DNA from 2 places in the Paenibacillus litoralis genome. Region 2 is predicted to be linked to the other one. Evidence: predicted binding sites of a transcription regulator. Region 2 holds the regulator's gene; the other holds the start of a gene.
The links. The regulator LexA, encoded in region 2, represses DNA repair genes until DNA is damaged. The targets are predictions, from matches to a motif close to CGAACATATGTTCG.

Region 1 (11,363 bases), 4.0 Mb from region 2:
TGCGATCCGCGGAATGAATCTGAAAGTCGACCGCAATGAGTTTCTTTACGTGGTCGGACCGTCGGGCGCTGGCAAATCCACGTTCATGAAGATGATTTACCGGGAGGAACGGCCTACCAAAGGCCAAATTTTCGTCAATGGATTTAACCTCGGCAAGCTGAAGCAGCGGAAGATCCCCTACGTGCGCCGGAATATCGGCGTTATTTTTCAGGACTTTCGGCTGCTGCCCAAGCTGACCGTTTTTGAAAATATCGCATTCGCCATGGAAGTCATCGAATCCCCGAAAAAGCTGATCCGCAAACGGACCTTGGAAGTGCTCGAGCTGGTCAAGCTGTCCGGCAAAGCGGAATCGCTGCCAACTCAGCTGTCGGGCGGCGAACAGCAGCGGGTGGCGATCGCAAGGGCGATCGTCAATAATCCGGCCGTCATTATCGCGGACGAGCCGACAGGCAACCTTGACCCGGAAACGTCCTGGGGCATTATGAAGCTGCTCGAGGAGATCAACTACCGGGGGACGACGATCGTCATGGCAACGCACAACAAAGAAATCGTCAACACGATTCGCAAGCGGGTTCTGGCCATCGAGAAAGGGCAAATCGTTCGCGACGAGGCCAAAGGAGAGTACGGCTATGAAGATTAACACGCTAGGCCGTCACTTTCGCGAAGGCGGCAAAAATGTAATCCGCAACGGCTGGATGTCGTTCGCGTCGATCAGCGCTATTTCGATATCCCTGTTTATTCTCGGCGTGTTCCTGTTATTGGCCATCAACGTCAACTACTTGGCGCAGCAGATCGAAAAGCAGGTTGAAATCCGGGTTTTCCTCGATGTTAACATACCCCAGGAAACGATAACTGCGCTCAACAGCAGCATCGGCGGGATGACGGAAGTAAGCAAGGTGACGTTCGTATCCAAGGCGGAAGGGCTTAAGCTGATGCGCGAACGGATGGGTGAAACCGGTAAGGCTTATCTGGAAGGGCTCGACGGAGACAACAACCCGCTCAACGATTCGTTCACCGTGGAGGTTGACCAGCCTCGTACCGTAGCTCAGGTGGCCGCGGCCATATCGGAGCTGAACAACGGCAAATCGCCGAAGCCGATCGTCAAAGTGAGCTACGGTCAGGGAACGGTCGAAACGATGTTCAAGGTGACGTCGGCGATTCGCAACGTCGGACTCGTGCTTGTCGGATGCTTGGCTCTAACGGCGATGTTCCTCATTTCCAATACGATTAAGCTGACGATTATGGCGCGCAACCGTGAAATCCGCATCATGAAGCTCGTCGGGGCAACGAACAGCTTTATTCGCTGGCCGTTTTTCATCGAAGGGGTGTTGCTCGGCCTGATCGGCTCGATTATTCCGGCAGGCATTCTGGCTTACGGATATTGGGAGCTGCTGCACAACGGACAGTTTGAGATGAGCTCTTTCATGATGCAGCTTAAGCCGTTCGAAGAGATCAGTTACCCGATCAGCGGCCTGCTGCTCGGCATCGGCGTCGTGATCGGCGTCTGGGGCAGCACGATATCGGTTCGCAAATATTTGAAGGTATAGAGAGAAGAGATAGACAATGGGGGCACGTCCTAAAGCGTTTTCTACGGAAAACGCGCTTCGTAAGAATATCCAAAGCGTTTCTTGAAGGGAACGCGCTACGAAAGCTAATCCTTAGGAGGTTCCAATTTTGAATAAACGTGTACTGTCGCTGCTTGTTGGGGTTACCCTGCTCGGTGCGGCGCTGGCGCCGGTAATCGGTCATGCGGACAGGCTGCAGGACCTGTCGAACGAGCTGAAGGCGATCGAGAAGAAAACGGCCGAGGCCAAAAAGAAAATTCAAGAGGCGGAGCGCGCCGCCGAAAGTCTCAAGACGCAGAAGGCGCAGGAAACCAAAAACCTCGACCAGGTTCGCAAGGAGATCGAGGATCATGGCGCGAAGCTGAATGAAATCAAGATGCAGAAGATGACGGCCATAGAGGATCTCGACAAGACGGCGGTAGAGCTTCAGCAAGCGGATGAGCGGGTGGCGGAGCGGGATAAAATGCTCAAATCGCGCGTTCGTCTCATGTACATGAACGGATCGGTGTCCTATTTGGACGTCGTGTTTAGCGCTACAAGCTTTGCGGACTTCTTGGACCGCTTCTATGCTTTGCAGAACGTTGTGGGTCAAGATAAAACGATTCTCGATGCGAACAAAGCCGACCGGAAAATCATCGCCGCGAAAGAAGAGCAGCAGAAGGTCCAGCTGGCCCAAGTGACTGCGCTTGAAGCGGAGGAAGAAGCGGTCAAGCAGAAGCTGCTGACGCAGGAGAAGCAGAAGCAGGTCATGATCGCTTCTCTGGCGAAGCAGGAGCAGGCTGCCGAGGATATTAGCGAGGAGCAGGAAAAGGCGGTCATCGAGCTTGCCGCCCGCCAGCAGAAAATCAACGACGAGAAGCGCAAGGAGCAAGAGAAGCTTAACAAAAAACCGGCGACTTCGGCTCCCAAATATACCGGAGGCAAGCTGGGCTGGCCGATTCAGGGCGGCGGCGGCACCATTTCAGACAACTTCGGCTACCGGATCGACCCGATCAAAAAGATCCGCAAGCTCCACAAAGGCATCGATATCGCCTCTCCTAGAGGGACGTCGATTATTGCCGCCGAAGAAGGCGACGTGCTCATTGCGGGCTGGACGTCGGGATACGGCAACACGGTCGTGCTCAATCACGGAAACGGCATGTGGACGTGGTACGGGCATATCCGGGAAGACGGCATTTTCGTAAAAGAAGGCGATCACGTCAAGCGCGGGCAGAAAATTGCCGAAGTCGGCTCAACGGGGGATTCGACCGGCAACCACCTTCATTTCGAGGTCCGGATGAATCAGGAAGCGACCGACCCGATGCCTTATTTGAAATAATTCGGCATTTCGACAATAATAAACCATACGGGCTTGTCATATACTATTGCGTGGGCAAGCCGGTAAAGGTGGTGGAAGCGTTTTGACGTTTAAAGGACGAACGGTACTCGCATTTATTTTGCTTTCGATGTTCGCAAGCTGTATTTTGACGCTGACGATCGTGCAATCGCCAGTGTTCTCTCAGGAAAGCCAGGGGAATGCAGGGAAGTCGTCAGGCTCATCCGGGACGAAAGCGGCCGCCAACTTGACGGATGCCGATGTGAAGAAGCTTTCCAAGACGTTTGAGCTGATTCAGAAAAATTACGTATCCGAGGTCGAGCACGAGAAAGTGGTGAACGGCGCGATCAACGGGATGCTGGCCGTGCTGGACGATCCGTATACGACGTATATGGATCAGAAGGAAGCGAAGCAATTCGACGAATCGATATCCTCTTCCTTCGAGGGAGTCGGCGCCGAGGTGTCGATGGAAGACAACAGGGTGACGATCATGTCGCCGATCAAGGGATCGCCGGCCGAGAAAGCGGGCTTGCGGACGGGAGACGTTATCGTGACCGTCAACGGCGAGAAGCTGGACGGACTTACCCTTAATCAGGCGGTTATGAAAATCCGCGGACAGAAGGGTACCCAAGCGAAGCTCGGCATTGTGCGAGGCGGAGCGACGGAGCCGATCGAGGTCATCGTCGTGCGTGACGCGATATCCGTGGAAACCGTTTATGCGGAAATGATGAACGGCGGCATCGGCAAAATCGAAATCCGGCAGTTCTCGGTCAATACGGGCACACGGTTTAAAGAAGAGCTTGCCAAGCTGGAAAACCAAGGGATGAAGGGGCTTTTGATCGATGTACGGAACGATCCGGGCGGTTTGCTCGACGTCGTGCTCGATATCGTTCAGCCTTTTGTCGAGAAAGGCAAGCCGCTTATTCAAGTGGAAAATAAAATCGGCCAGAAGGATACGAAGTTGTCCGAGAACCCGAATCCGCCGAAGAAGTATCCGGTAGCCGTCCTTATTAATAACGGCAGCGCCAGCGCTTCGGAGATTTTGGCCGGTGTGTTCAAAGAAGCGGTCCCGGGCAGCAAAATTATCGGCGAAACTTCGTACGGGAAGGGAACCGTGCAGGTGACGTTCTCTCAAGAGATGGGCGACGGCAGCAATATCAAGATGACCGTCTACAAATGGCTGACGCCGAACGGCAACTGGATCAACAAGAAGGGCGTCGAGCCGGATATGAAGGTCGAGCAGCCTGCCGTGTACAAAGTGGTGCCTTTTACGAGAAAGGCGACATTGAAATTCGATATGACCGGGGAAGATATCAAGACGCTTCAGACGATGCTGGCGGCGCTCGACTTTCCGGCGGATCGGACGGACGGCTACTTTAGCGACAAGACGGTACGGGCGGTCAAATCGTTCCAGCAGAAATACGGCCTTGCCGTAAACGGCGAAGTGGATGAGAAGACGATGGACAGACTGGAACGGGAAACGCTGAACTTCATCAAGGAAGGCAAACATGACCTGCAGCTGAGCGCAGCCGTGAAATACATGCAGGATAAGCTGGCCGGCAAATAGCAAGGGATTTATATCCGCGGCGTTTGGAACAAAAAGTAAGGATAACGCTGGAAAGCCGGTTTTCCCGGCAGGAGATCGCGCTAAACGCGTCGAATTACAAGAAGAGGGCTATCGAAGTCGAGGCCTTCTTCTTTTTTGTTTGTAAACAAAGGAACGTATATCGTCGGCTGGCTGTTCCATTTCCCGGTAACGAAGACGGCTCGATCGTTTGTAGCGGAACGAATCTGCTCGAATGGGGAAGAACGGCAATCCTTGTGGTCAAATCCGGATAGGTGAGGAGCAGGACGAATGGATATAAGCTTGGATTGGCTTTGGCGGCTGGGCGAGGCGCTGCTTCAGCTGCTCTTGAACCCTCTGTACTATGTCGGCCTGCTGCTGATATTGCTTCAATACCGCAGGCAGATGGCGCTAGAGCGGAAATTGTTTCACGTGCGGCTTCATTCCATGGCCGGAGAGACGCTGCGCGCCGTGCTGTCGGGATGGCTGGCCGGTCTGGCCGCTTCCCTCGTTATGGCCGTAATCGGAGCGAGGCTGCAGCCGGAGACGGTACTGCTGCTTTGGGGCCTAACCGCTCTGTTTATGCTCGTGCGCGCGCGTCTTGTTTGTTTGGCGTATGCGGTTGGAGCGCTCGGCTTGCTTCAGACGTTGTACGATATGATTCCCTCGCTGGGCGGCATAGAGGGCGCGGGATGGCTGACAACGGCAATCGTCGAAGCGGACATGCCTTCCCTGCTTGCGCTCGTGGCCGTCTTGCATCTGATGGAAGGTCTGCTCGTGCGTTGGCAAGGACAACGGTTGTCCAGCCCGCTCTTCTTCGAGGGCAAGCGGGGCAGGCTGATCGGCGGCTACCATCTGCACGGCTTTTGGCCGGTACCGCTCTTCCTGCTCATTCCTTCGCCGGAGGGGCTGACGCTGCCGTGGACGCCATTCTTTTACGGCGATGCGGCTGCAGCGGGCTGGACAATTATGGCGATGCCTGCGTTAATCGGTTTTACGGAACGTACCGTCGCGTTCCTGCCTCATCATAAAACGGAGCGAACGAGCGGCCGGCTGTACGTGTACGGCGTCATCCTCTTAGCGCTTGCGATAGCGAGCCAATATGTGCCTCTGCTTGTGCCGGTCGCCGCGTTACTCGGTATCGTGCTGCATGAAGCGCTGCTATGGGTGAGCAGACGGGAGGAATCCAACCGCAGGCCGCTGTTCGTGCACGAACGGAACGGACTGAAAATTTTGGCCGTCCTCCCGGATAGTCCTGCTGCGGCGATGGGGCTTGAACCGGGCGAAACGATTTATAAGGTAAACGGCGAGAAGGTGCAGACGAAGGAGCAGCTGCATCAAGCGATGCGCTTGAGTTCGGCGTTCTGCCGGCTTGAGGTGGTCAACGGAGCGGGGCAGAACAAGTTTGTCAGCCGCGCTCTGTACGCCGGAGATCATCACCAGCTCGGGCTCATTCTGTGCCCGGATGCCGACGCCAGGTATTTCGTCAGTGAGAAGCAGCGGGAGCTGACGGTCGCCGCATTCTTTCTTTCACGCTGGAAAGGGCTTCGTAAAAACGATCAGTCCGAGACGTTGTAGCGCGTACCCGTAAATAAAGCCCCATGATTGCCTTCCGGCGGTCATGGGGCTTGCTGTTATGGATTTTCGCGCAGCACGATAATTTCGACGCGGCGGTTTTTTTGCCGGTTCTCGGCGGTATCGTTAGGAGCCACCGGTTTCGTATCCGCGTAAGCGGCGGAGATGAACATGTCGGCAGGCAGCTTGGACTTGTCCGTAAAATACCGGGAAACGGATGCCGACCGTTCGAAGGACAAGCCTAGATTATCCTTGAACGCGGAGCCGGTGGCCAGCGGCAGGTTGTCGGTATGTCCCTCAATGCTGATCTTGGCCTTCAGCGTCTGGAACAGGCTCGACAGCTTGTCGAGGACCGGAAAGGCGCCTTGCTTCAAGTCCGCTTTACCCAGATCGAACAGAAACAAATCATTCAGCGTTACGGCGACGCCCCGCTGCGTATCTGCAACGAAAACTTGGTTCTGCAGCTGGTTTTCGGTGACGTACTGATTGATTTTTTGCAGCAAGTCCTGGAGTTCCTTTTCCTTCTTCTCGCGTTCCTCGCGCATTTTCTTCTGCGCTTCGGTTTCCTCCGTCGTATCGCTCTTCCGAGGTTCCTCGCCGTCGGTACCCCGGCCGATGTCGGTGCTTCCGATAAAGCCGGAACCGCTCGGCACCATGGTATCGGATTTTTTGAATTGATAATGGAGCGTCTGGGCTAGAATATCGAATTTCGATTTATCCACTTTGCTCATGGCATACATAATGACGAAAAAGATAAGCAGAAGCGTAATCAAATCGGCATAGGTGATCAGCCAGCGTTCATGGTTTTCGTGTTCCTGGTGCTTGCCCTTATTTCTCCTCGCCATTGTCTCCACCTGCTTCCGGAGCTTTATTCCTCGTCTTGTCCTGATGGAGGAAGGAGGTAAGCTTTTTCTTGATCAGCTGCGGGTTCTCGCCTGCTTGCAGCGCCAAAATGCCTTCCAGCATCAGTTCCATTTCGGATATTTGTTCTTTGCTGCGGATTTTGATTTTGTTCGAGATCGGCAAATAAAGGACGTTGGCGCTGCTGACGCCGTATAACGTGGCCGTAAACGCGACCGCGATCGCAGGACCCAGCGCGTCCGGATCGGCTAAGTTGCCGAGAACGTGGATGAGGCCCATTACGGTACCGATAATCCCCATGGTCGGTGCAAAAGCGCCGGCCGCTTCGAATACTTTGGCATAGCCTTCATGATGGTGTTCGAGCGCATCCATTTCCAACTCCAGAATTTGACGGGTCAGCTCCGGATCAGTTCCGTCGACGACCATCATCAGCCCTTCCTTCAGAAAAGCGTTCGGGTGCTCCTGCGCCCGTTGTTCCAGGGCAAGAACGCCTTCGCGTCTGGCAATCGTAGCCATGTCGACGATTTCGTCGATGATGGCGTTCGGGTTACGCTTCGATTCCTTGAATGCCATGGAGAACGCCTTGGGAAGCTCCTTCAGTCGAGACATCGGGAAGGAAACGGCTATTGCGCCGAAGGTTCCGCCGAATACGATAAGCATTGCGCTGGGGATGAACAGGGCGCTCAGATGGCCGCCGTCCCACATATACCCGCCGATCAGCGCGGCAAGCCCTAAAATGATACCTAATAATGTTGTAATATCCACGTCGTCACCTCTGATTTATCTTAGAAATAATCGCCTCTGGAGAAGAAAGGAAGTTGTCTCCGTTTGCAAGAATGAAGGAAAAGCGGTATAATGAAACGGGAACAAACATTCCTATATGATGTTATTTACTGGGATTTGATACGGCTTGGCAGCCTCTTGCCGATTCGATAGATAGCGGCTTGCGGCAACGCATTTTCCAGTCGCGCTCCTGCCGCCGTTTTCATATAACTTTATATCGGAACGTGCGCTGGGAAAGTTTAGAGTGTTTCCGTGCGAACGATTGTTTGCACTCGAGGGGCGGCAGCCTCCCTGTAGGGCAAAAGCGCATAAATATATGGCCCGCGGCGTATGTGGGAAGGCTTGGAAGCGAACAATGATGGTCATACCGGATAAAGGCCCGAGGATCGAATCGGCGCTCTTGTTCTGCAGCCTTGTTCGATGCATAAGCCTTCCTCAGCGAGGATTCGGCGGAATCGTCCGCCACACCCTAAGTTGATTTCTGAAACAACGTTTAGGCGTTTCTATTACGGTTTACTATAATAATAACTTTACTAATAAACGGGTGGGGGATGCATGAGCGATATTGTGCTAAGCAGCAAAAAGTTTGAGCTGGTATCCGAATTTGCACCGCAGGGCGATCAGCCGAAGGCGATTCAGGATCTTGTCGACGGGGTGCAGAAAGGCAGCATACACCAAACGCTGCTCGGAGCGACCGGCACAGGGAAAACGTACACGATCGCAAATGTCATCGCACAATTGAACCGGCCGACTCTGGTCATGGCGCACAACAAAACGCTGGCCGCTCAACTGCACAGCGAATTCAAAGAATTTTTTCCGAACAATGCCGTCGAATACTTCGTCAGTTACTACGATTACTTCCAGCCGGAAGCTTACATCCCATCCACCGACACCTACATCGAGAAAGATTCCAGCATCAATGATGAGATCGACAAGCTGCGCCACTCGGCGACAAGCTCGCTTTTCGAGCGCCGTGACGTCATCATCGTGGCGAGCGTTTCATGCATTTACGGCCTCGGTTCTCCTAAAGAGTACGGCGAGCTCGTTCTGTCGCTGCGCGTCGGCATGGAGCGGTCGCGAAATGAGCTTTTGCACCGTCTCGTCGATATCCAATACCAGCGGAATGACATCAGCTTCACAAGGGGCACCTTCCGCGTGAGGGGCGACGTAGTCGAAATATTCCCCGCATCGGGGAACGAGCATGCCATTCGCGTCGAGCTGTTCGGAGACGAGATCGAACGCATCACTGAAATCAACGTGCTGACGGGCGAAATCATCGGGGAGCGCGAACATGTGGCGATATTTCCGGCTTCTCACTTCGTAACGCGAGAGGATACGATGAAACGGGCGATCGTCAATATTGAGCGGGAGCTTGAAGAACGTCTTGCCGAACTTCGCGAGGCGAATAAGCTTCTCGAGGCGCAGCGGCTGGAGCAGCGCACCCGTTACGACATCGAAATGATGCTGGAGATGGGCTTCTGTTCGGGCATCGAGAACTATTCGGGACCGTTAACGTTCCGCGAACGCGGAGCAACGCCGTATACGCTGCTTGATTTTTTCCCTGACGATATGCTGTTCGTCGTCGACGAGTCGCATGTGTCGCTTCCTCAAGTCCGAGCCATGTATAAGGGCGACCGGGCACGCAAGGAAATGCTCGTCGAACATGGTTTCCGCCTGCCGTCGGCGCTAGACAACCGTCCTCTGCGATTCGAGGAATTCGAAGAGAAGATGACCCAAGCGATTTACGTATCTGCAACGCCGGGGCCCTATGAGCTCGAACACTGCCCGAGCATGGTGGAGCAAATTATTCGTCCGACCGGTTTGCTCGATCCGATTATCGAGGTGCGTCCGTCGAAGGGGCAAATCGACGATATGCTCAGCGAGATCAACGATCGTATCGCGAAGGACGAAAGGGTTCTGGTTACCACGCTGACCAAGAAGATGGCCGAGGATTTAACCGATTATTTGAAGGAAGTCGGCATCAAAGTGCGTTATCTTCACTCCGACATAAAGACGCTTGAACGGCTGCAAATATTACGCGATTTGCGGTTGGGCACCTTTCATGTGCTTGTCGGGATCAACCTTCTCCGGGAAGGGCTCGACTTGCCGGAGGTATCGCTCGTGGCGATTTTGGATGCGGATAAGGAAGGCTTCTTGCGGGCGGAGCGCTCGCTGATCCAGACGATCGGCCGCGCGGCGCGGAATGCGGACGGGCGCGTCATTATGTACGCCGACAAAATAACCGACTCGATGGACAAGGCGATTACCGAAACGCGCCGGCGTCGTGCGATCCAGGAAGCTCACAACGAGCAGCTTGGCATTACGCCGATGACGATTAAGAAGAAGGTGCGCGACGTCATCGAAGCGACCAAGGTAGCCGAACAGAAGGCCGATTACTTGACCGATATCAAGCAGGGCAAGATGTCGAAGAAAGACAGGACCTCGCTGATCGAGCGTCTGCAGGTGGAGATGAAGGAAGCGGCCAAAAGTTTGCAGTTCGAGCGCGCCGCCGAGCTTCGTGACGCGATTATGGAGTTGAAAGCGCAGGAATAACCGGCGCCTAACATAAGATTCGAATGTGGGAAGACCGAAAGGATGGGGAAACGCAAGTGGCAAACGAAAGCATCGTCATCAAGGGCGCGCGGGCACACAATCTCAAAAATATCGACGTGACGATCCCGCGGGACCGTTTCGTCGTGCTGACCGGGCTGAGCGGATCGGGCAAGTCGTCGCTCGCGTTCGATACGATTTATGCGGAAGGACAACGCCGCTATGTCGAGTCGTTGTCGGCGTATGCGAGACAATTTCTAGGCCAAATGGATAAGCCGGATGTCGATTCGATTGACGGCTTGTCGCCGGCCATCTCGATCGATCAGAAGACGACGAGCCGCAACCCGCGTTCGACGGTCGGCACCGTAACGGAAATTTACGATTACTTGCGGCTGTTGTTCGCCCGCATCGGACGCCCGCATTGTCCCGAACACGGTATTGAAATTACGTCGCAGACCGTCGAGCAGATGGTCGACCGCATTATGGAATATCCGGAGCGCACGAAGCTGCAAATTCTCGCGCCGATCGTATCGGGCCGCAAGGGCGAGCACAGCAAGCTGTTTACCGACATTCAGAAGCAGGGCTTCGTACGGGTGCGCGTCAACGGCGAAATTCTCGATTTGTCCGAGAAAATCGAGCTCGAGAAAAACAAGAAGCATTCCATTGAAGTCGTAGTCGACCGGATCGTCGTTAAAGATGACGTGCACGCGAGGCTGGCGGATTCGCTTGAGACGGCGCTGAAGCTTGCCGACGGACGCGTTATCGTCGATGTCATGGAGCATGAGGAGTTGCTGTTCAGCCAAAATCTCGCTTGTCCGGAGTGCGGCTTCAGTATCGAAGAGCTGGCCCCGCGGATGTTCTCTTTCAACAGCCCGTTCGGGGCATGTCCGGATTGCGACGGGCTTGGCGTGAAGATGATCGTCGATCCCGAGCTGCTCGTGCCGAATGCCGATCAGACGATCGAGGAAGGGGCTTTTGAAGCTTGGGCAGGCAGCACGTCCAACTACTACCCGCAATTTCTTGCGTCGGTCTGCGCACATTACGGCATTTCGCGCGAGGTGCCGGTCAGGGAGCTGTCGGCCGAGCAAATGAAGGTGCTGATGTACGGTACAGGCGGAGAGAAAGTACGTTTCCGCTATGAGAACGACTT
Region 2 (11,363 bases):
GCTCGTTCGCCCAGTCGATCAGTTTGCGCATCAGCTGCAGGCCGACGCCGCGGCGCCGGTATGGCTCTGCCACCGCTATGTTCGTAAACCCCGCCCAGCCGCTCTCCACGACTACCGTTCCAACGGCTACCGGTGTTCCACGGTCAAGGAAAACCGCAAACCGGTGAGCCGGTTCGATTCCCGCAAAAATGCGTTCGTAAGCCGGAATCCTGTCTTCGCTGTAGCCTTCGCAAGTTAAAAAGGTATGGAGCCACTCCTCATTCGCATATTCATATAGCATAGCCTGAAACCGGTCTGCCGGCTCAAGCAGCTGCCGGGCCTTGCCGGCGTCCGCAACTAGCATAGAAGTATGAGAATCGGCGACATACCCTTGCGCTTCCAGCTCCGCATCCAGCCAGCTTGGCGAAGCCGGGCTTACATGAAAACGAACGGGCAGGCTTTTCTCCCGGTAAAAGCTTTCGATTTCGGTCCGCCAGTTCGCTTCCGCAGGCGGACTTCCGATCGCGAATACGGAATTTGCGCGTCTTGTGACGCCGAAAGTCGCCCGCAGCCGCCAATCGCCAAACCGTCTGCTTTCGGCAGCCGGCCATGTATTCGCCGCCAATCGCTCAAGCTGTGTAATTAGCGGGAGGTTGGTATCCTGATGGTTCATACTCGTTCAGCTCCTGGGAACGGAATCATGCCGCATAATGATGGAAATACAGCGATTATACATTTATGTGCATTATTATTCAATTCATTTTTCTTACATGTACTGGCGCCGATCCTTCTGTTTCCTCAAAGTAAGGCAAGCTTGACCGGAAATAACCGTTATATTCATTTCGTCGGCTCCCTGCCAGTGGTTTTCAAAGGATGATTATGGTACAGTTTGAAGCAAGACGACCGGAACTTTCCTCATTCGCCGTCACACGGACGCTTGCTCAATCTGCCAACACTTCAAACTCCGAGGTGATCGTTTATGAGCGGACGCGTCTCTGCTGCGTCAGACAACGCGAACGGCGGCAAAGTTTCAAGGCAAATCAACGTCGTGCTGCGTAATCCCGAGCCTCCCGCACCGATCGAGCCGGAGCAATTGGTCGGCGGCAAGTCGGTGCCCGCCAGCGGCAAGCTGGGGGAAATTTTTCTGGAGCTCGAGCAAATGGTCGGTTTGGAATGCGTCAAAGACATTGTGTACGAAGTGTATGCGTTGCTTCAAATCGGTCTGATCCGGGCGGAAGTCGGCCTTCTGCAAAATGCGCATGTGTTTCATATGGTGTTCAAAGGGAACCCGGGTACCGGGAAGACGACGGTTGCGCGAATCGTTGCCCGTCTTTTTCAGGAGATGGGCGTACTTAGCAAAGGCCATTTGATCGAAGTGGAGCGAGCCGATCTCGTAGGGGAATATATCGGGCATACGGCGCTAAAGACGCGCGAGATGGTCAAGAAATCGATAGGCGGCATCCTCTTCATCGATGAAGCGTATAGCTTGGCCCGCGGTGGGGAAAAAGATTTTGGTAAAGAAGCGATCGACACGCTGGTCAAGGCGATGGAAGATTACAAAAATCAGTTCGTTCTGATATTGGCCGGCTATCAAGATGAAATGGATACGTTCCTCCAAACGAATCCCGGCTTGCCGTCGCGCTTTCCGATCCATATCGAATTTCCCGATTACACGGTCGATCAACTGATGCAGATCGCCGAGCTGATGACGAAGGAAAGGCAATACGTACTCTCGCCGCAAAGCGAGCTGAAGCTTCGTCAGCATCTAACGCAGGAAAAGCAGAAACTCGCCGAAATATTCAGCAATGCCCGGTATGTGCGCAATACGCTGGAGAAATCGATTCGCCATCAGGCGGTACGCTTGCTTCAGCTGCAAATGCAAACGTACTCGAAGCAGGAGCTGATGACGCTGCGGCAGGAAGATTTTCGTCTAGATAAGAAAAAGTAACGGTTATGACTAACGGTCATGCAAGCAAGGGGGTAATCATTGATGAAACAAACGATCCACGAAGTCGAGGGAACGAAAGAGGAGAAAGCGGTTCTGATCAGCCTAGTCACGAACGAGTTGAAAAAGACCGATTTTTCCGCCGACTATTCGCTGCAGGAGCTTGTCAATCTTGCGGAGACGGCCGGTGTCGAAGTGCTCGATACGATGGTCCAAAATAAAGAAACCGCAGACAACAAATGGTTTATCGGAAAGGGCAAGGTCGAAGAGCTTAAGCAGCTGCTGACAACGTACGGCGGCAACACGGCTATTTTCGATCAAGAGCTCTCCGGCGCTCAAGTGCGCAATCTGGAAGAGGCGCTCGATGTGAAAATCATCGACCGCACCCAGCTCATTCTCGATATTTTCGCGCAGCGCGCCAAGACGCGCGAAGGGATTTTGCAGGTCGAGCTGGCGCAGCTCAGTTACTTGCTGCCGAGGCTGTCCGGGCAAGGCAAAAACTTGTCGAGGCTAGGCGGCGGCATCGGTACGCGCGGTCCGGGCGAAACGAAGCTGGAAACGGACCGGCGGCATATCCGCGACCGAATCTCGGAGCTGAAAAGACAGCTGCAGGAAGTCGTTCGGCACCGCACTTTGCATAGGGAAAGACGCAAGAAAGCGGGAATATTCCAAGTTGCTTTAGTCGGCTACACGAATGCGGGCAAGTCCACCATTCTGCGCCAGCTGACGAATGCCGACGTCTATGTGGAGAACCAGCTTTTCGCTACGCTCGATCCGACCTCCCGCAGCCTCGAGCTGCCCGGAGGAAAGGAGATCGTCCTAACCGATACGGTAGGCTTTATTCAAAATTTGCCGCATGATCTCGTTGCCGCTTTCCGCGCTACGCTGGAGGAAGTGTGCGAGGCGGATCTTGTCCTGCACGTTGTAGACAGCTCAAGTCCGGTACGCAGCGAGCAAATGAAGGTCGTCGGCGATGTGCTTCAAGAGCTCGGCGCTCACGGCAAAGAACAAATTACCGTGTTCAACAAAATTGATCTCTGTGAATCGGGCGATCTGGAGCTGCTGACGGCCGACAGCGATTCCGTGCGGGTGTCCGCCTATAATAAAGAAGATCTGGAACGGCTGACTCATACGATCCAAGAGAAGCTGCTAGGGGATACCAAAACATTCCGTATTCCGGCCGAACGCGGAGACTTGATCGCGAAGCTTTACCGGATCGGCGATGTTCTCGAGCAGGAAGCCGACGAAGACAGCCTGCTCTTCAAGGTGCGGGTGAATACGGACGATTACGCCAAATCGGGCTATATGCTGACTCCCTTCGAGCAGGATCGGACAGCCGTTCCGGCACAAGGCGAAGACGGCGAAGCGACAGGAGTCGAAACTTACGACCGTTAACGTTATAATAGGTAAATATCCGCTGCTTGGCGTCATTACGCTGAAGCGGCGGATTTGCATGTTTCCAGGAAAATGAGGGGGAGAGCGAGAGCAGTCATGACATTTTCAGCGGCAATTACGAATTTGATGGAGAAGGCGGAACGCTTGATCGCAGACAGGCTGATGGCGGCGGACAAGCTGATCGATACGAATCAATGGAAAGTGATCCAAGCGTTTCAGAAGCATAAGGTGAGCGATTATCATTTTGCTTCCTCGACCGGCTACGGGTATAACGATAGAGGGCGGGAGGTGCTGGATCTCGTCTATGCGGACGTTTTCGGAGCGGAAGCGGCCATTGTCAGACCTCATTTTGTTTCCGGGACGCATACGATCGGAACCGCGCTGTTCGGCGTCCTGCGTCCGGGAGACAAGCTGCTGTACATAACCGGGAAACCATACGACACGCTGCATAAGGTGATCGGCTCGGCGGGCGACGGCCGCGGCTCCTTGGGCGACTGGGGGGTCGAGTACGGGGAAATTCCGCTCGCGAATGGCGGCAAACCGGATTGGGCTGCCATTGAAGCAGGCATTACGGCAAATACGAAAGTAATCGGCATCCAGCGGTCGCGCGGTTACGATTGGCGGCCTTCTTTTACCGTGGAGCAGATCGGAGAAATGGTTCGCTTCGTAAAAAATATCAAGCCTGATGTGATCGTCTTCGTGGATAACTGCTACGGGGAATTCACGGAAGCGGTGGAGCCGACGGAGGTAGGCGTCGATCTGATCGCCGGCTCGCTGATCAAAAACCCGGGAGGCGGGATTGCGCCGTCGGGCGGCTATATCGCCGGCAAGCAAGCGTATGTCGATCTTGCCGCATACAGGCTGACTGCCCCTGGAATCGGCGGCGAGGTCGGCGCGATGCTGGGAGCGACCCGCAGCATGTATCAGGGACTGTTTTTGGCGCCGCATTTGGTCGGACAAGCGGTGAAGGGGAGCATTTTCGCCTCCGCCGTATTTGAGCAGCTTGGCTTCGAGACGCATCCCCGCTGGCAGGATACGCGGACCGATCTGATTCAGGCGATCCGTTTTACAGGTCCGGAGCACCTGATAGCATTCGTGCAAGGCATTCAGAAAGCGGCTGCCGTAGACTCGCATGTCGTGCCGGAGCCTTGGGACATGCCGGGCTACGAGCATCCCGTCATTATGGCGGCGGGAACGTTTATTCAAGGCGGTAGTTTGGAACTGTCGGCCGATGCGCCGATCAGAGAACCTTACATAGCCTACATGCAGGGCGGATTGACATATGCGCATGTAAAGTTTGGCGTTTTGACCGCCATTCAGCATTTAGCCGATCGAAAACTTCTGAATATTCTGTGATTAAACCTAACATAACTTGACACCTTTTTGTAACGAAGGTACAATAAATGGTATGAAACGATCACAGGAGTGATTCGGTATGAGTGATGACATTCGCCGCAATATGGCATTATTTCCAATCGGCATCGTCATGAAGCTGACCGATCTGACTGCAAGGCAAATCCGGTATTACGAACAGCATGAGCTCGTTATGCCGGCTCGTACCGGCGGCAATCAGCGGTTGTATTCGTTCAACGACGTCGAGCGGCTGCTCGAAATCAAAAGCTTGATCGAGAAGGGCGTCAATATCGCCGGCATTAAGCAAGTTTTGCTTCCGATGTCCGAGAGCTCGGAGGAAGCGACCTTCATCGACGAGCAGTCCGAAGTGAAGCGTAAAGAAATGTCGGAAACCCAGCTGCACAAAATGCTCAAGCAGCAGCTGATCGGCGCCAAACGGCCTGGTCAGGTTTCCTTGATCCAAGGCGAGCTGTCGAGATTCTATACAAAGAGATAGCATCGTGGGTTCTATGCTATAATGTTTGAGTGCATTCTATGAAGATTATAAAGAAGTACCAGGAAACAGCCCCGAAGCGTCCGCTTCACTTTGTGGGGATTACTTATGAGGAGGAGATTGCAAGATGGTAAACTACACGAAAGAAGACATTCTTCGCATTGCAAAGGAACAGAACGTTCGTTTTATCCGCCTGCAGTTTACTGATTTGCTCGGCTCCATCAAAAATGTCGAAATTCCACTTAGCCAATTGGAGAAGGCGCTTGACAACAAAATGATGTTCGACGGCTCTTCAATCGAGGGTTATGTTCGTATTGAAGAATCCGATATGTACTTGTATCCCGATTTGAGCACATGGGTGATTTTCCCTTGGGTAGCCGAGGATCGCGTAGCTCGCTTGATCTGTGATATTTATTTGCCGGATGGCCGGCCATTCCCGGGCGATCCGCGCGGAATCCTGAAGCGTGCGCTGAAGGAAGCCGAAGAGATGGGTTATACGGCGATGAACGTAGGCCCGGAACCGGAATTCTTCCTGTTCAAAACGGACGAGAAGGGCAACCCGACAATGGAACTGAACGACCAAGGCGGATACTTCGACCTTGCTCCGACGGATCTAGGGGAAAATTGCCGTCGCGAAATCGTATTGACGCTTGAAGAAATGGGCTTTGAGATCGAAGCTTCTCACCACGAGGTAGCGCCTGGACAACATGAAATCGACTTTAAATATGCCGATGCGATTAAAGCGGCCGACCAGATCCAAACCTTCAAACTCGTCGTCAAAACGATTGCAAGACAGCACGGTCTGCATGCAACGTTTATGCCGAAGCCGCTGTTCGGGGTTAACGGTTCCGGTATGCACTGTCACCAATCGCTGTTCAAAGGCAACGTTAACGCGTTCTATGACGAGAAAGACAAACTGGGCCTGAGCGCGACCGCCCGCCACTATATGGCAGGTATTCTGAAGCATGCCCGTTCTTTCACCGCCATTACGAACCCGACCGTCAACTCGTACAAGCGTCTTGTTCCCGGCTATGAAGCACCTTGTTATGTAGCTTGGTCTGCAAGCAACCGCAGTCCGATGATTCGTATTCCGGCTTCCCGCGGTTTGAGCACGCGCGTTGAGGTTCGTAACCCGGATCCGGCGGCAAACCCGTACTTGGCGCTCGCAGTCATGCTGAAAGCGGGACTTGACGGCATTCAGAACAAATTGAGTCTGCCGGCACCGACGGACCGCAACATTTATGTCATGTCCGAGGAAGAAAGGGAAGAGCAAGGCATTCCTAGCTTGCCGTCCGATCTGAAGGAAGCGTTGGCTGAGCTGATCCGCAACGAAGTCGTTTGCGAAGCGCTCGGCGAGCATGCGCTGACTCACTTCTTTGAGCTTAAAGAAATCGAGTGGGATATGTACCGCACGCAAGTGCACCCATGGGAACGCGAGCAGTATATTACGTTGTACTAATTGAGGAAGCTCTTGACGCTTCCTATTCAAAAACGCATTTTTTGAGAAAACAGCCTTTTGGCTGCGAGCTGACGCCGAAATTTATACGGCGTCAGCTTTTTTTGTTGGGCTAGAAATATGCTGCTTTAATAAATCGTATGACATAAACGTAGAGCGCTTTCGCTTTCACGAGTAAGACGATATCATACGCCTTGGATAAATGACTAGGGGAGTACATTCGCTATTTATACTGAAGAGCCTAAAATGAAAAGTATGGTTATGTAGAAGGGAACAAAAAGCGATCCCTCCTGTTATGCATTCGCTTATTAACACCAAGAGCTAACGCAAGCGCAAGCGACAATGACCAGCAAGATAAAAAGAACCAGGATTACGCCGGTGGAAGTAAATCCTCGATTCCCATAACCGCGAACTTCAGCAATTTCGCTCATTCGGTTCCCCTCCATTCTTTCTTACGATGAAATCAGTAGCCGAATCCGCAAACGGAACAGGCGACAATGACCAACAAAATGAACAATACCAAAATCGTGCCGGTCGACGTGAAAGCTCCACCCAACGACATCGAAATCCCTCCTTGTTTGGTATCCATCTGGCTATATTCCCGAAAGGGCCATTTCAACCAGCTGCCTGATGACATCATATGGTTTCGAATGCTTTTTGATTGGGTTAGTGACGATAGTTATTAATTTTATGGGAAATGCTGATGGGCGCGATTATTATTTATAAGGCGTAAGGAGGGCGATCGCGGAACCAAAGCGTCATGATTATGATGAATCGGATGTCTGACCGTTTCCGCAACGGATCGCACAGAGTGTGAACGGACTCGTTCACGTGATGGTCGAACCAACTGTTTTCAGAGATACGAAAGTCGGAGATTGTCTCTGCTTCCGGACCCGCTACTTTTGCCGGTTCAAGTTGTCCCTTCGCCATGCTAATAAAATTTCGGCAGTCCAAAGAAGGGGAGAATTTTTTGCAAAAATAAAATGGGCGCATGGTGGTGACTTCGGGCATTACCTCGAAGGAAAGTTCCTTCCAATCATATCCCCATAATGTTTTGAAAGCGAATACGATGCTGGGTATATGGGGGATAACAAATGATTCTAGCTTTTTTACTAGTAATTGAGATGGGCTGCCTATAACGAATAGATGTCGTTATTATACTCTAAATATTTAAGATTTTTCGGTTGCGGGAACATCAAAAAAGGAATCTTCCATTGCGGAAGATTCCTTTACTAGGAACAGTAGAGACGCTTGTCCTTGAAGGTCGGAGCGACGAGCGATTAGTGAATGTTTCGGAATACGCCGATTACTTTGCCGAGAATAGATACATGCTTTAATCGGATCGGTTCCATGTGTTCGTTTTGGGGCTGCAAGCGGATGTGGTCTTTCTCCTTATAGAACGTCTTCACGGTAGCTTCATCGTCCTCGGTCATCGCTACGACGATATCGCCGTTATTTGCAGTTTGCTGCTGGCGGACGATAACAAGATCGCCGTCATGGATACCTGCATCGATCATACTCTCTCCGACGATGTTCAGCATGAAGACGGCATCGTCTTTCACTACATTGTTTGGCAGCGGGAAGTAGTCCTCAATGTTCTCCGTAGCTGTAATCGGCATCCCGGCAGTAACTTTCCCGACGACGGGCACTCTCGTAAATGAGAACGAAAAATTTGCTGCGGACTCGTCCTGAAGTCCGATTATTTCGATCGCGCGAGGCTTTGTCGGGTCGCGGCGAATCATGCCTTTCTTCTCAAGACGCTCCAAGTGACCGTGAACGGTCGAGCTGGAAGCAAGGCCTACCGCTTCTCCGATTTCCCGTACGGACGGCGGATAGCCTTTATCCCGCACTTCGTTCTTGATGAAATCAAGGATCGCCTGCTGGCGGTTTGATATTTTCCCCACCGAAAACCCTCCTAATCTTGGTAACTAATTATCGACATTATAGCACAGAACCCGAGTTCGTACAAACATAAGTTCGAGTTTTTGTTCGTATTGCTCGTTTGGGTGTTCGGAGGCGAAAGAAGGGCATGGAGCGGGCGGAGAGCGCCTATTCCGGCCTCTGCATGCGGCTCGAAAATACGAACAGAAAAAGGGAACAAACGTTCTAAAAAGATGTTGACACAAACAACCGTTCGTATTAAGATATGGGTATCGAAACAGAACAAACGTTTGGGGGTCGCCAATCATGAACGCAGCCATTAACCAAAGAAGACAAAATGTGAACAGAACAAATCGCAAACAACCGACATCCGTTTCTCATAAAAAGCTTATCCGCCTTTTCTTTTTCCTGCTTGCCATTGTCGTCTCGTTTTCCTGCGGAGCCATTTTTAAAAGTTATGCTTCGGCGCAGGATACGTCTTCGGCACCGCTTGCATTTCACGCTGAAACAGTGAAAAGCGTAGACGTGGTAAAAGGAGATACGCTGTTAAAAATCGCCCGTGAACACGCTCCAAAAGATGCGAACATCCATGCGTATGTCGATAAAATCAAAAAGCTGAACGGACTGAAAAATGCCATGCTTCAGGAAGGTCAGATCTTAGAACTCCCTTAATGCGGAGCCCCCTTCTCTAGAAGGGGAACCTCACTTCAATGATTGATGCCGAATATAAATGAATTCATAAGAACACACCTTCCGGGACGCCGGGCTAGGTGTGTTTTTGTTTATCATGCTGTAGCGTCAAGCTTCTTCTCTTTCATATTCGGGATAATTTGCTTGCGCTTACTTGCGAAATCTTGACAAGAGCCGCGTAGGAATGGCAAAGTAATAAGGATTGCGCTATGATTACGAAAGATTGGAATATCATCTTCTCGATGGTTACGCAGGAGGGAATTGAAAATGAATATGGATCAGACGGTCGAGCGCATTAATGAGCTGGCCCGCAAAGCGAAGACGGTAGGTTTGACGGAGCAAGAGCTGGAGGAGCGCAACGAGCTGCGCAAGCGTTATATCGAGGCATTCAAGTCGTCTCTGAAAACACAGCTCGATTCCATAAAGTATGTGGAAGACGAAGAAGAGAACAAACAGTAACAAAGCGAAGCATACGTGTCAAAACTAGCGTGATCTGAAGAATGGGGGGTCTCGTCATGTCCCGGTCGTGGGAACGAATGGTCGAGCGAAATCAGAAGAAAGTGAACAAGTCCCGGGTGAAGAGCGGACGAACCGCGATCACAGCAACGGGCGCAGAGGAAATGCGCAAGTTCAAAGGAAGAAGTTACATGCTTCCGTTAATTCTTTGCAGTATCGGAGTTTTTAATGTTGTCGCCTTTAGCGCTGTAAATGAAGGGGATAAAACATTCTGGTATACTTCACTCGCTTATGTTTTGCTCGGCGCCTTTATTTTTTTGGTCAGAAGGCCATTTTTGTCGATCGGCAAAACGAAACTTGTTTCCCGCCGGTTTACGGGGGACCATGCGCTTCAAGTGAATGATATCGAGGAAATCGTCGTTTCTCCGGGCTATGTTGTCGTCCAGCTTAAAGAGAAAAAACGCCGCTGGGTATTTTCCAAGCTGATGAATCTCTTCGATATTAGCGGCATGCAAGCCGAAATCAAGCAGTTTGCGCAGAAAAATAACGTTCCATTAAAAGAAGAGGCAAAATAACGGCGAGGGAGACTGGGAGAATGACGATCAAAGCGGTATTGTTCGATCTTGACGATACGTTGCTGTGGGATGACAGAAGCGTAAACGAGGCTTTCTTAGCAACTTGTACGGAGGCGGCCGTCCGTTACCCGAATATCGCGCCGGACAACCTTGAGGAAGCGGTGCGCAAAGAGGCGCGTGCGTTATACGAGACGTTCGAGACGTTCCCGTTTACGAAGATGATCGGGATCAATCCGTTCGAGGGGCTATGGGCGAATTTCGGAACCGATCATCACGAGCAGTTCCGTAAGCTTGGCGATCTGGCCCCTGGCTACAGGAAGGAAGCATGGACGCGCGGTTTGCGGGCCGTTGGCGTTGACGACGCGGAGCTCGGCGCGCTTCTGGCCGAGAAGTTTCCTGCCGAGCGCCGGGCAAGACCGTACGTGTACGAGGAAACCTTCCAAGTGCTTAACGAGTTGAAAAAGAAGTACAAGCTGCTCTTGCTTACGAACGGAGCGCCTGATTTGCAGCAAGAGAAAATAGCGGGTATTCCCGAGCTCGATACGTATTTCGATCATATCGTTATTTCCGGGGTACATGGGGAAGGAAAGCCTGCGGAATCGATTTTCAAACACGCTATGCAGCTGCTCGGCATTGAAGCGCATGAAGGGATTATGGTCGGGGACAAGCTGACAACGGACATTCTGGGTTCCAATCGGGTAGGCATGCATAATGCGTGGATTAATCATCACGGCGTTACCCGCAGCGACGAAATCGTGCCGAAACACGAAATCAAGAGCTTAAACGAGCTTCAAGCTATCATCGACAGGATCAATCATCATTGATAAATACAATAAAACCCGTCCGCTGTTCATACAGTAGGGCGGGTTTTCGTCTATAGTTCCGTAAGCTTATTTATTAAAAGAAGGATCTGCGAACGGGTGGGCGATCCAGCCTTCCGTTTCGATAAACAAGCGGACGGCGACGATTTGCCGATTTTCCATCAGCGTGAAGAAATGCGGCTTGTGCTCCGGAACGGAAATGACGTCGCCCGCTTCCAGTTCGACATCGAAATATCCTACATCGTCCGTGCCTTTAATTACAAAAATGCCTTTACCGGCAGCGATCGCACGCACTTCATCCTCAGTATGCGTATGCACC

Region 1: uvrB (excinuclease ABC subunit UvrB) is a predicted target of LexA. The motif match lies at 7,919-7,932, and genes of this name have one in related genera.

The regions. Positions count from the first base shown of each region.
Region 1 covers NZ_CP176395.1:148,439-159,801, forward strand. The annotation lists gene ftsE (cell division ATP-binding protein FtsE) at 1-640, shown strand, start outside; gene ftsX (permease-like cell division protein FtsX) at 630-1,547, shown strand; gene ACKGJP_RS00665 (murein hydrolase activator EnvC family protein) at 1,675-2,883, shown strand; gene ACKGJP_RS00670 (S41 family peptidase) at 2,966-4,447, shown strand; gene ACKGJP_RS00675 (PDZ domain-containing protein) at 4,736-6,022, shown strand; gene ACKGJP_RS00680 (flagellar motor protein MotB) at 6,079-6,864, opposite strand; gene ACKGJP_RS00685 (flagellar motor protein) at 6,848-7,645, opposite strand; gene uvrB (excinuclease ABC subunit UvrB) at 8,219-10,216, shown strand; gene uvrA (excinuclease ABC subunit UvrA) at 10,273-11,363, shown strand, end outside.
Region 2 covers NZ_CP176395.1:4,194,315-4,205,677, forward strand. The annotation lists gene ACKGJP_RS17415 (GNAT family N-acetyltransferase) at 1-652, opposite strand, end outside; gene ACKGJP_RS17420 (AAA family ATPase) at 959-1,927, shown strand; gene hflX (GTPase HflX) at 1,970-3,319, shown strand; gene ACKGJP_RS17430 (aminotransferase class I/II-fold pyridoxal phosphate-dependent enzyme) at 3,416-4,675, shown strand; gene ACKGJP_RS17435 (MerR family transcriptional regulator) at 4,755-5,168, shown strand; gene glnA (type I glutamate--ammonia ligase) at 5,293-6,624, shown strand; gene ACKGJP_RS17445 (YjcZ family sporulation protein) at 6,930-7,052, opposite strand; gene ACKGJP_RS17450 (YjcZ family sporulation protein) at 7,085-7,183, opposite strand; gene lexA (transcriptional repressor LexA) at 7,902-8,525, opposite strand; gene ACKGJP_RS17460 (LysM peptidoglycan-binding domain-containing protein) at 8,809-9,174, shown strand; gene ACKGJP_RS17465 (DUF896 domain-containing protein) at 9,460-9,651, shown strand; gene ACKGJP_RS17470 (hypothetical protein) at 9,708-10,223, shown strand; gene ACKGJP_RS17475 (HAD-IA family hydrolase) at 10,244-11,047, shown strand; gene ACKGJP_RS17480 (1,2-dihydroxy-3-keto-5-methylthiopentene dioxygenase) at 11,114-11,363, opposite strand, start outside.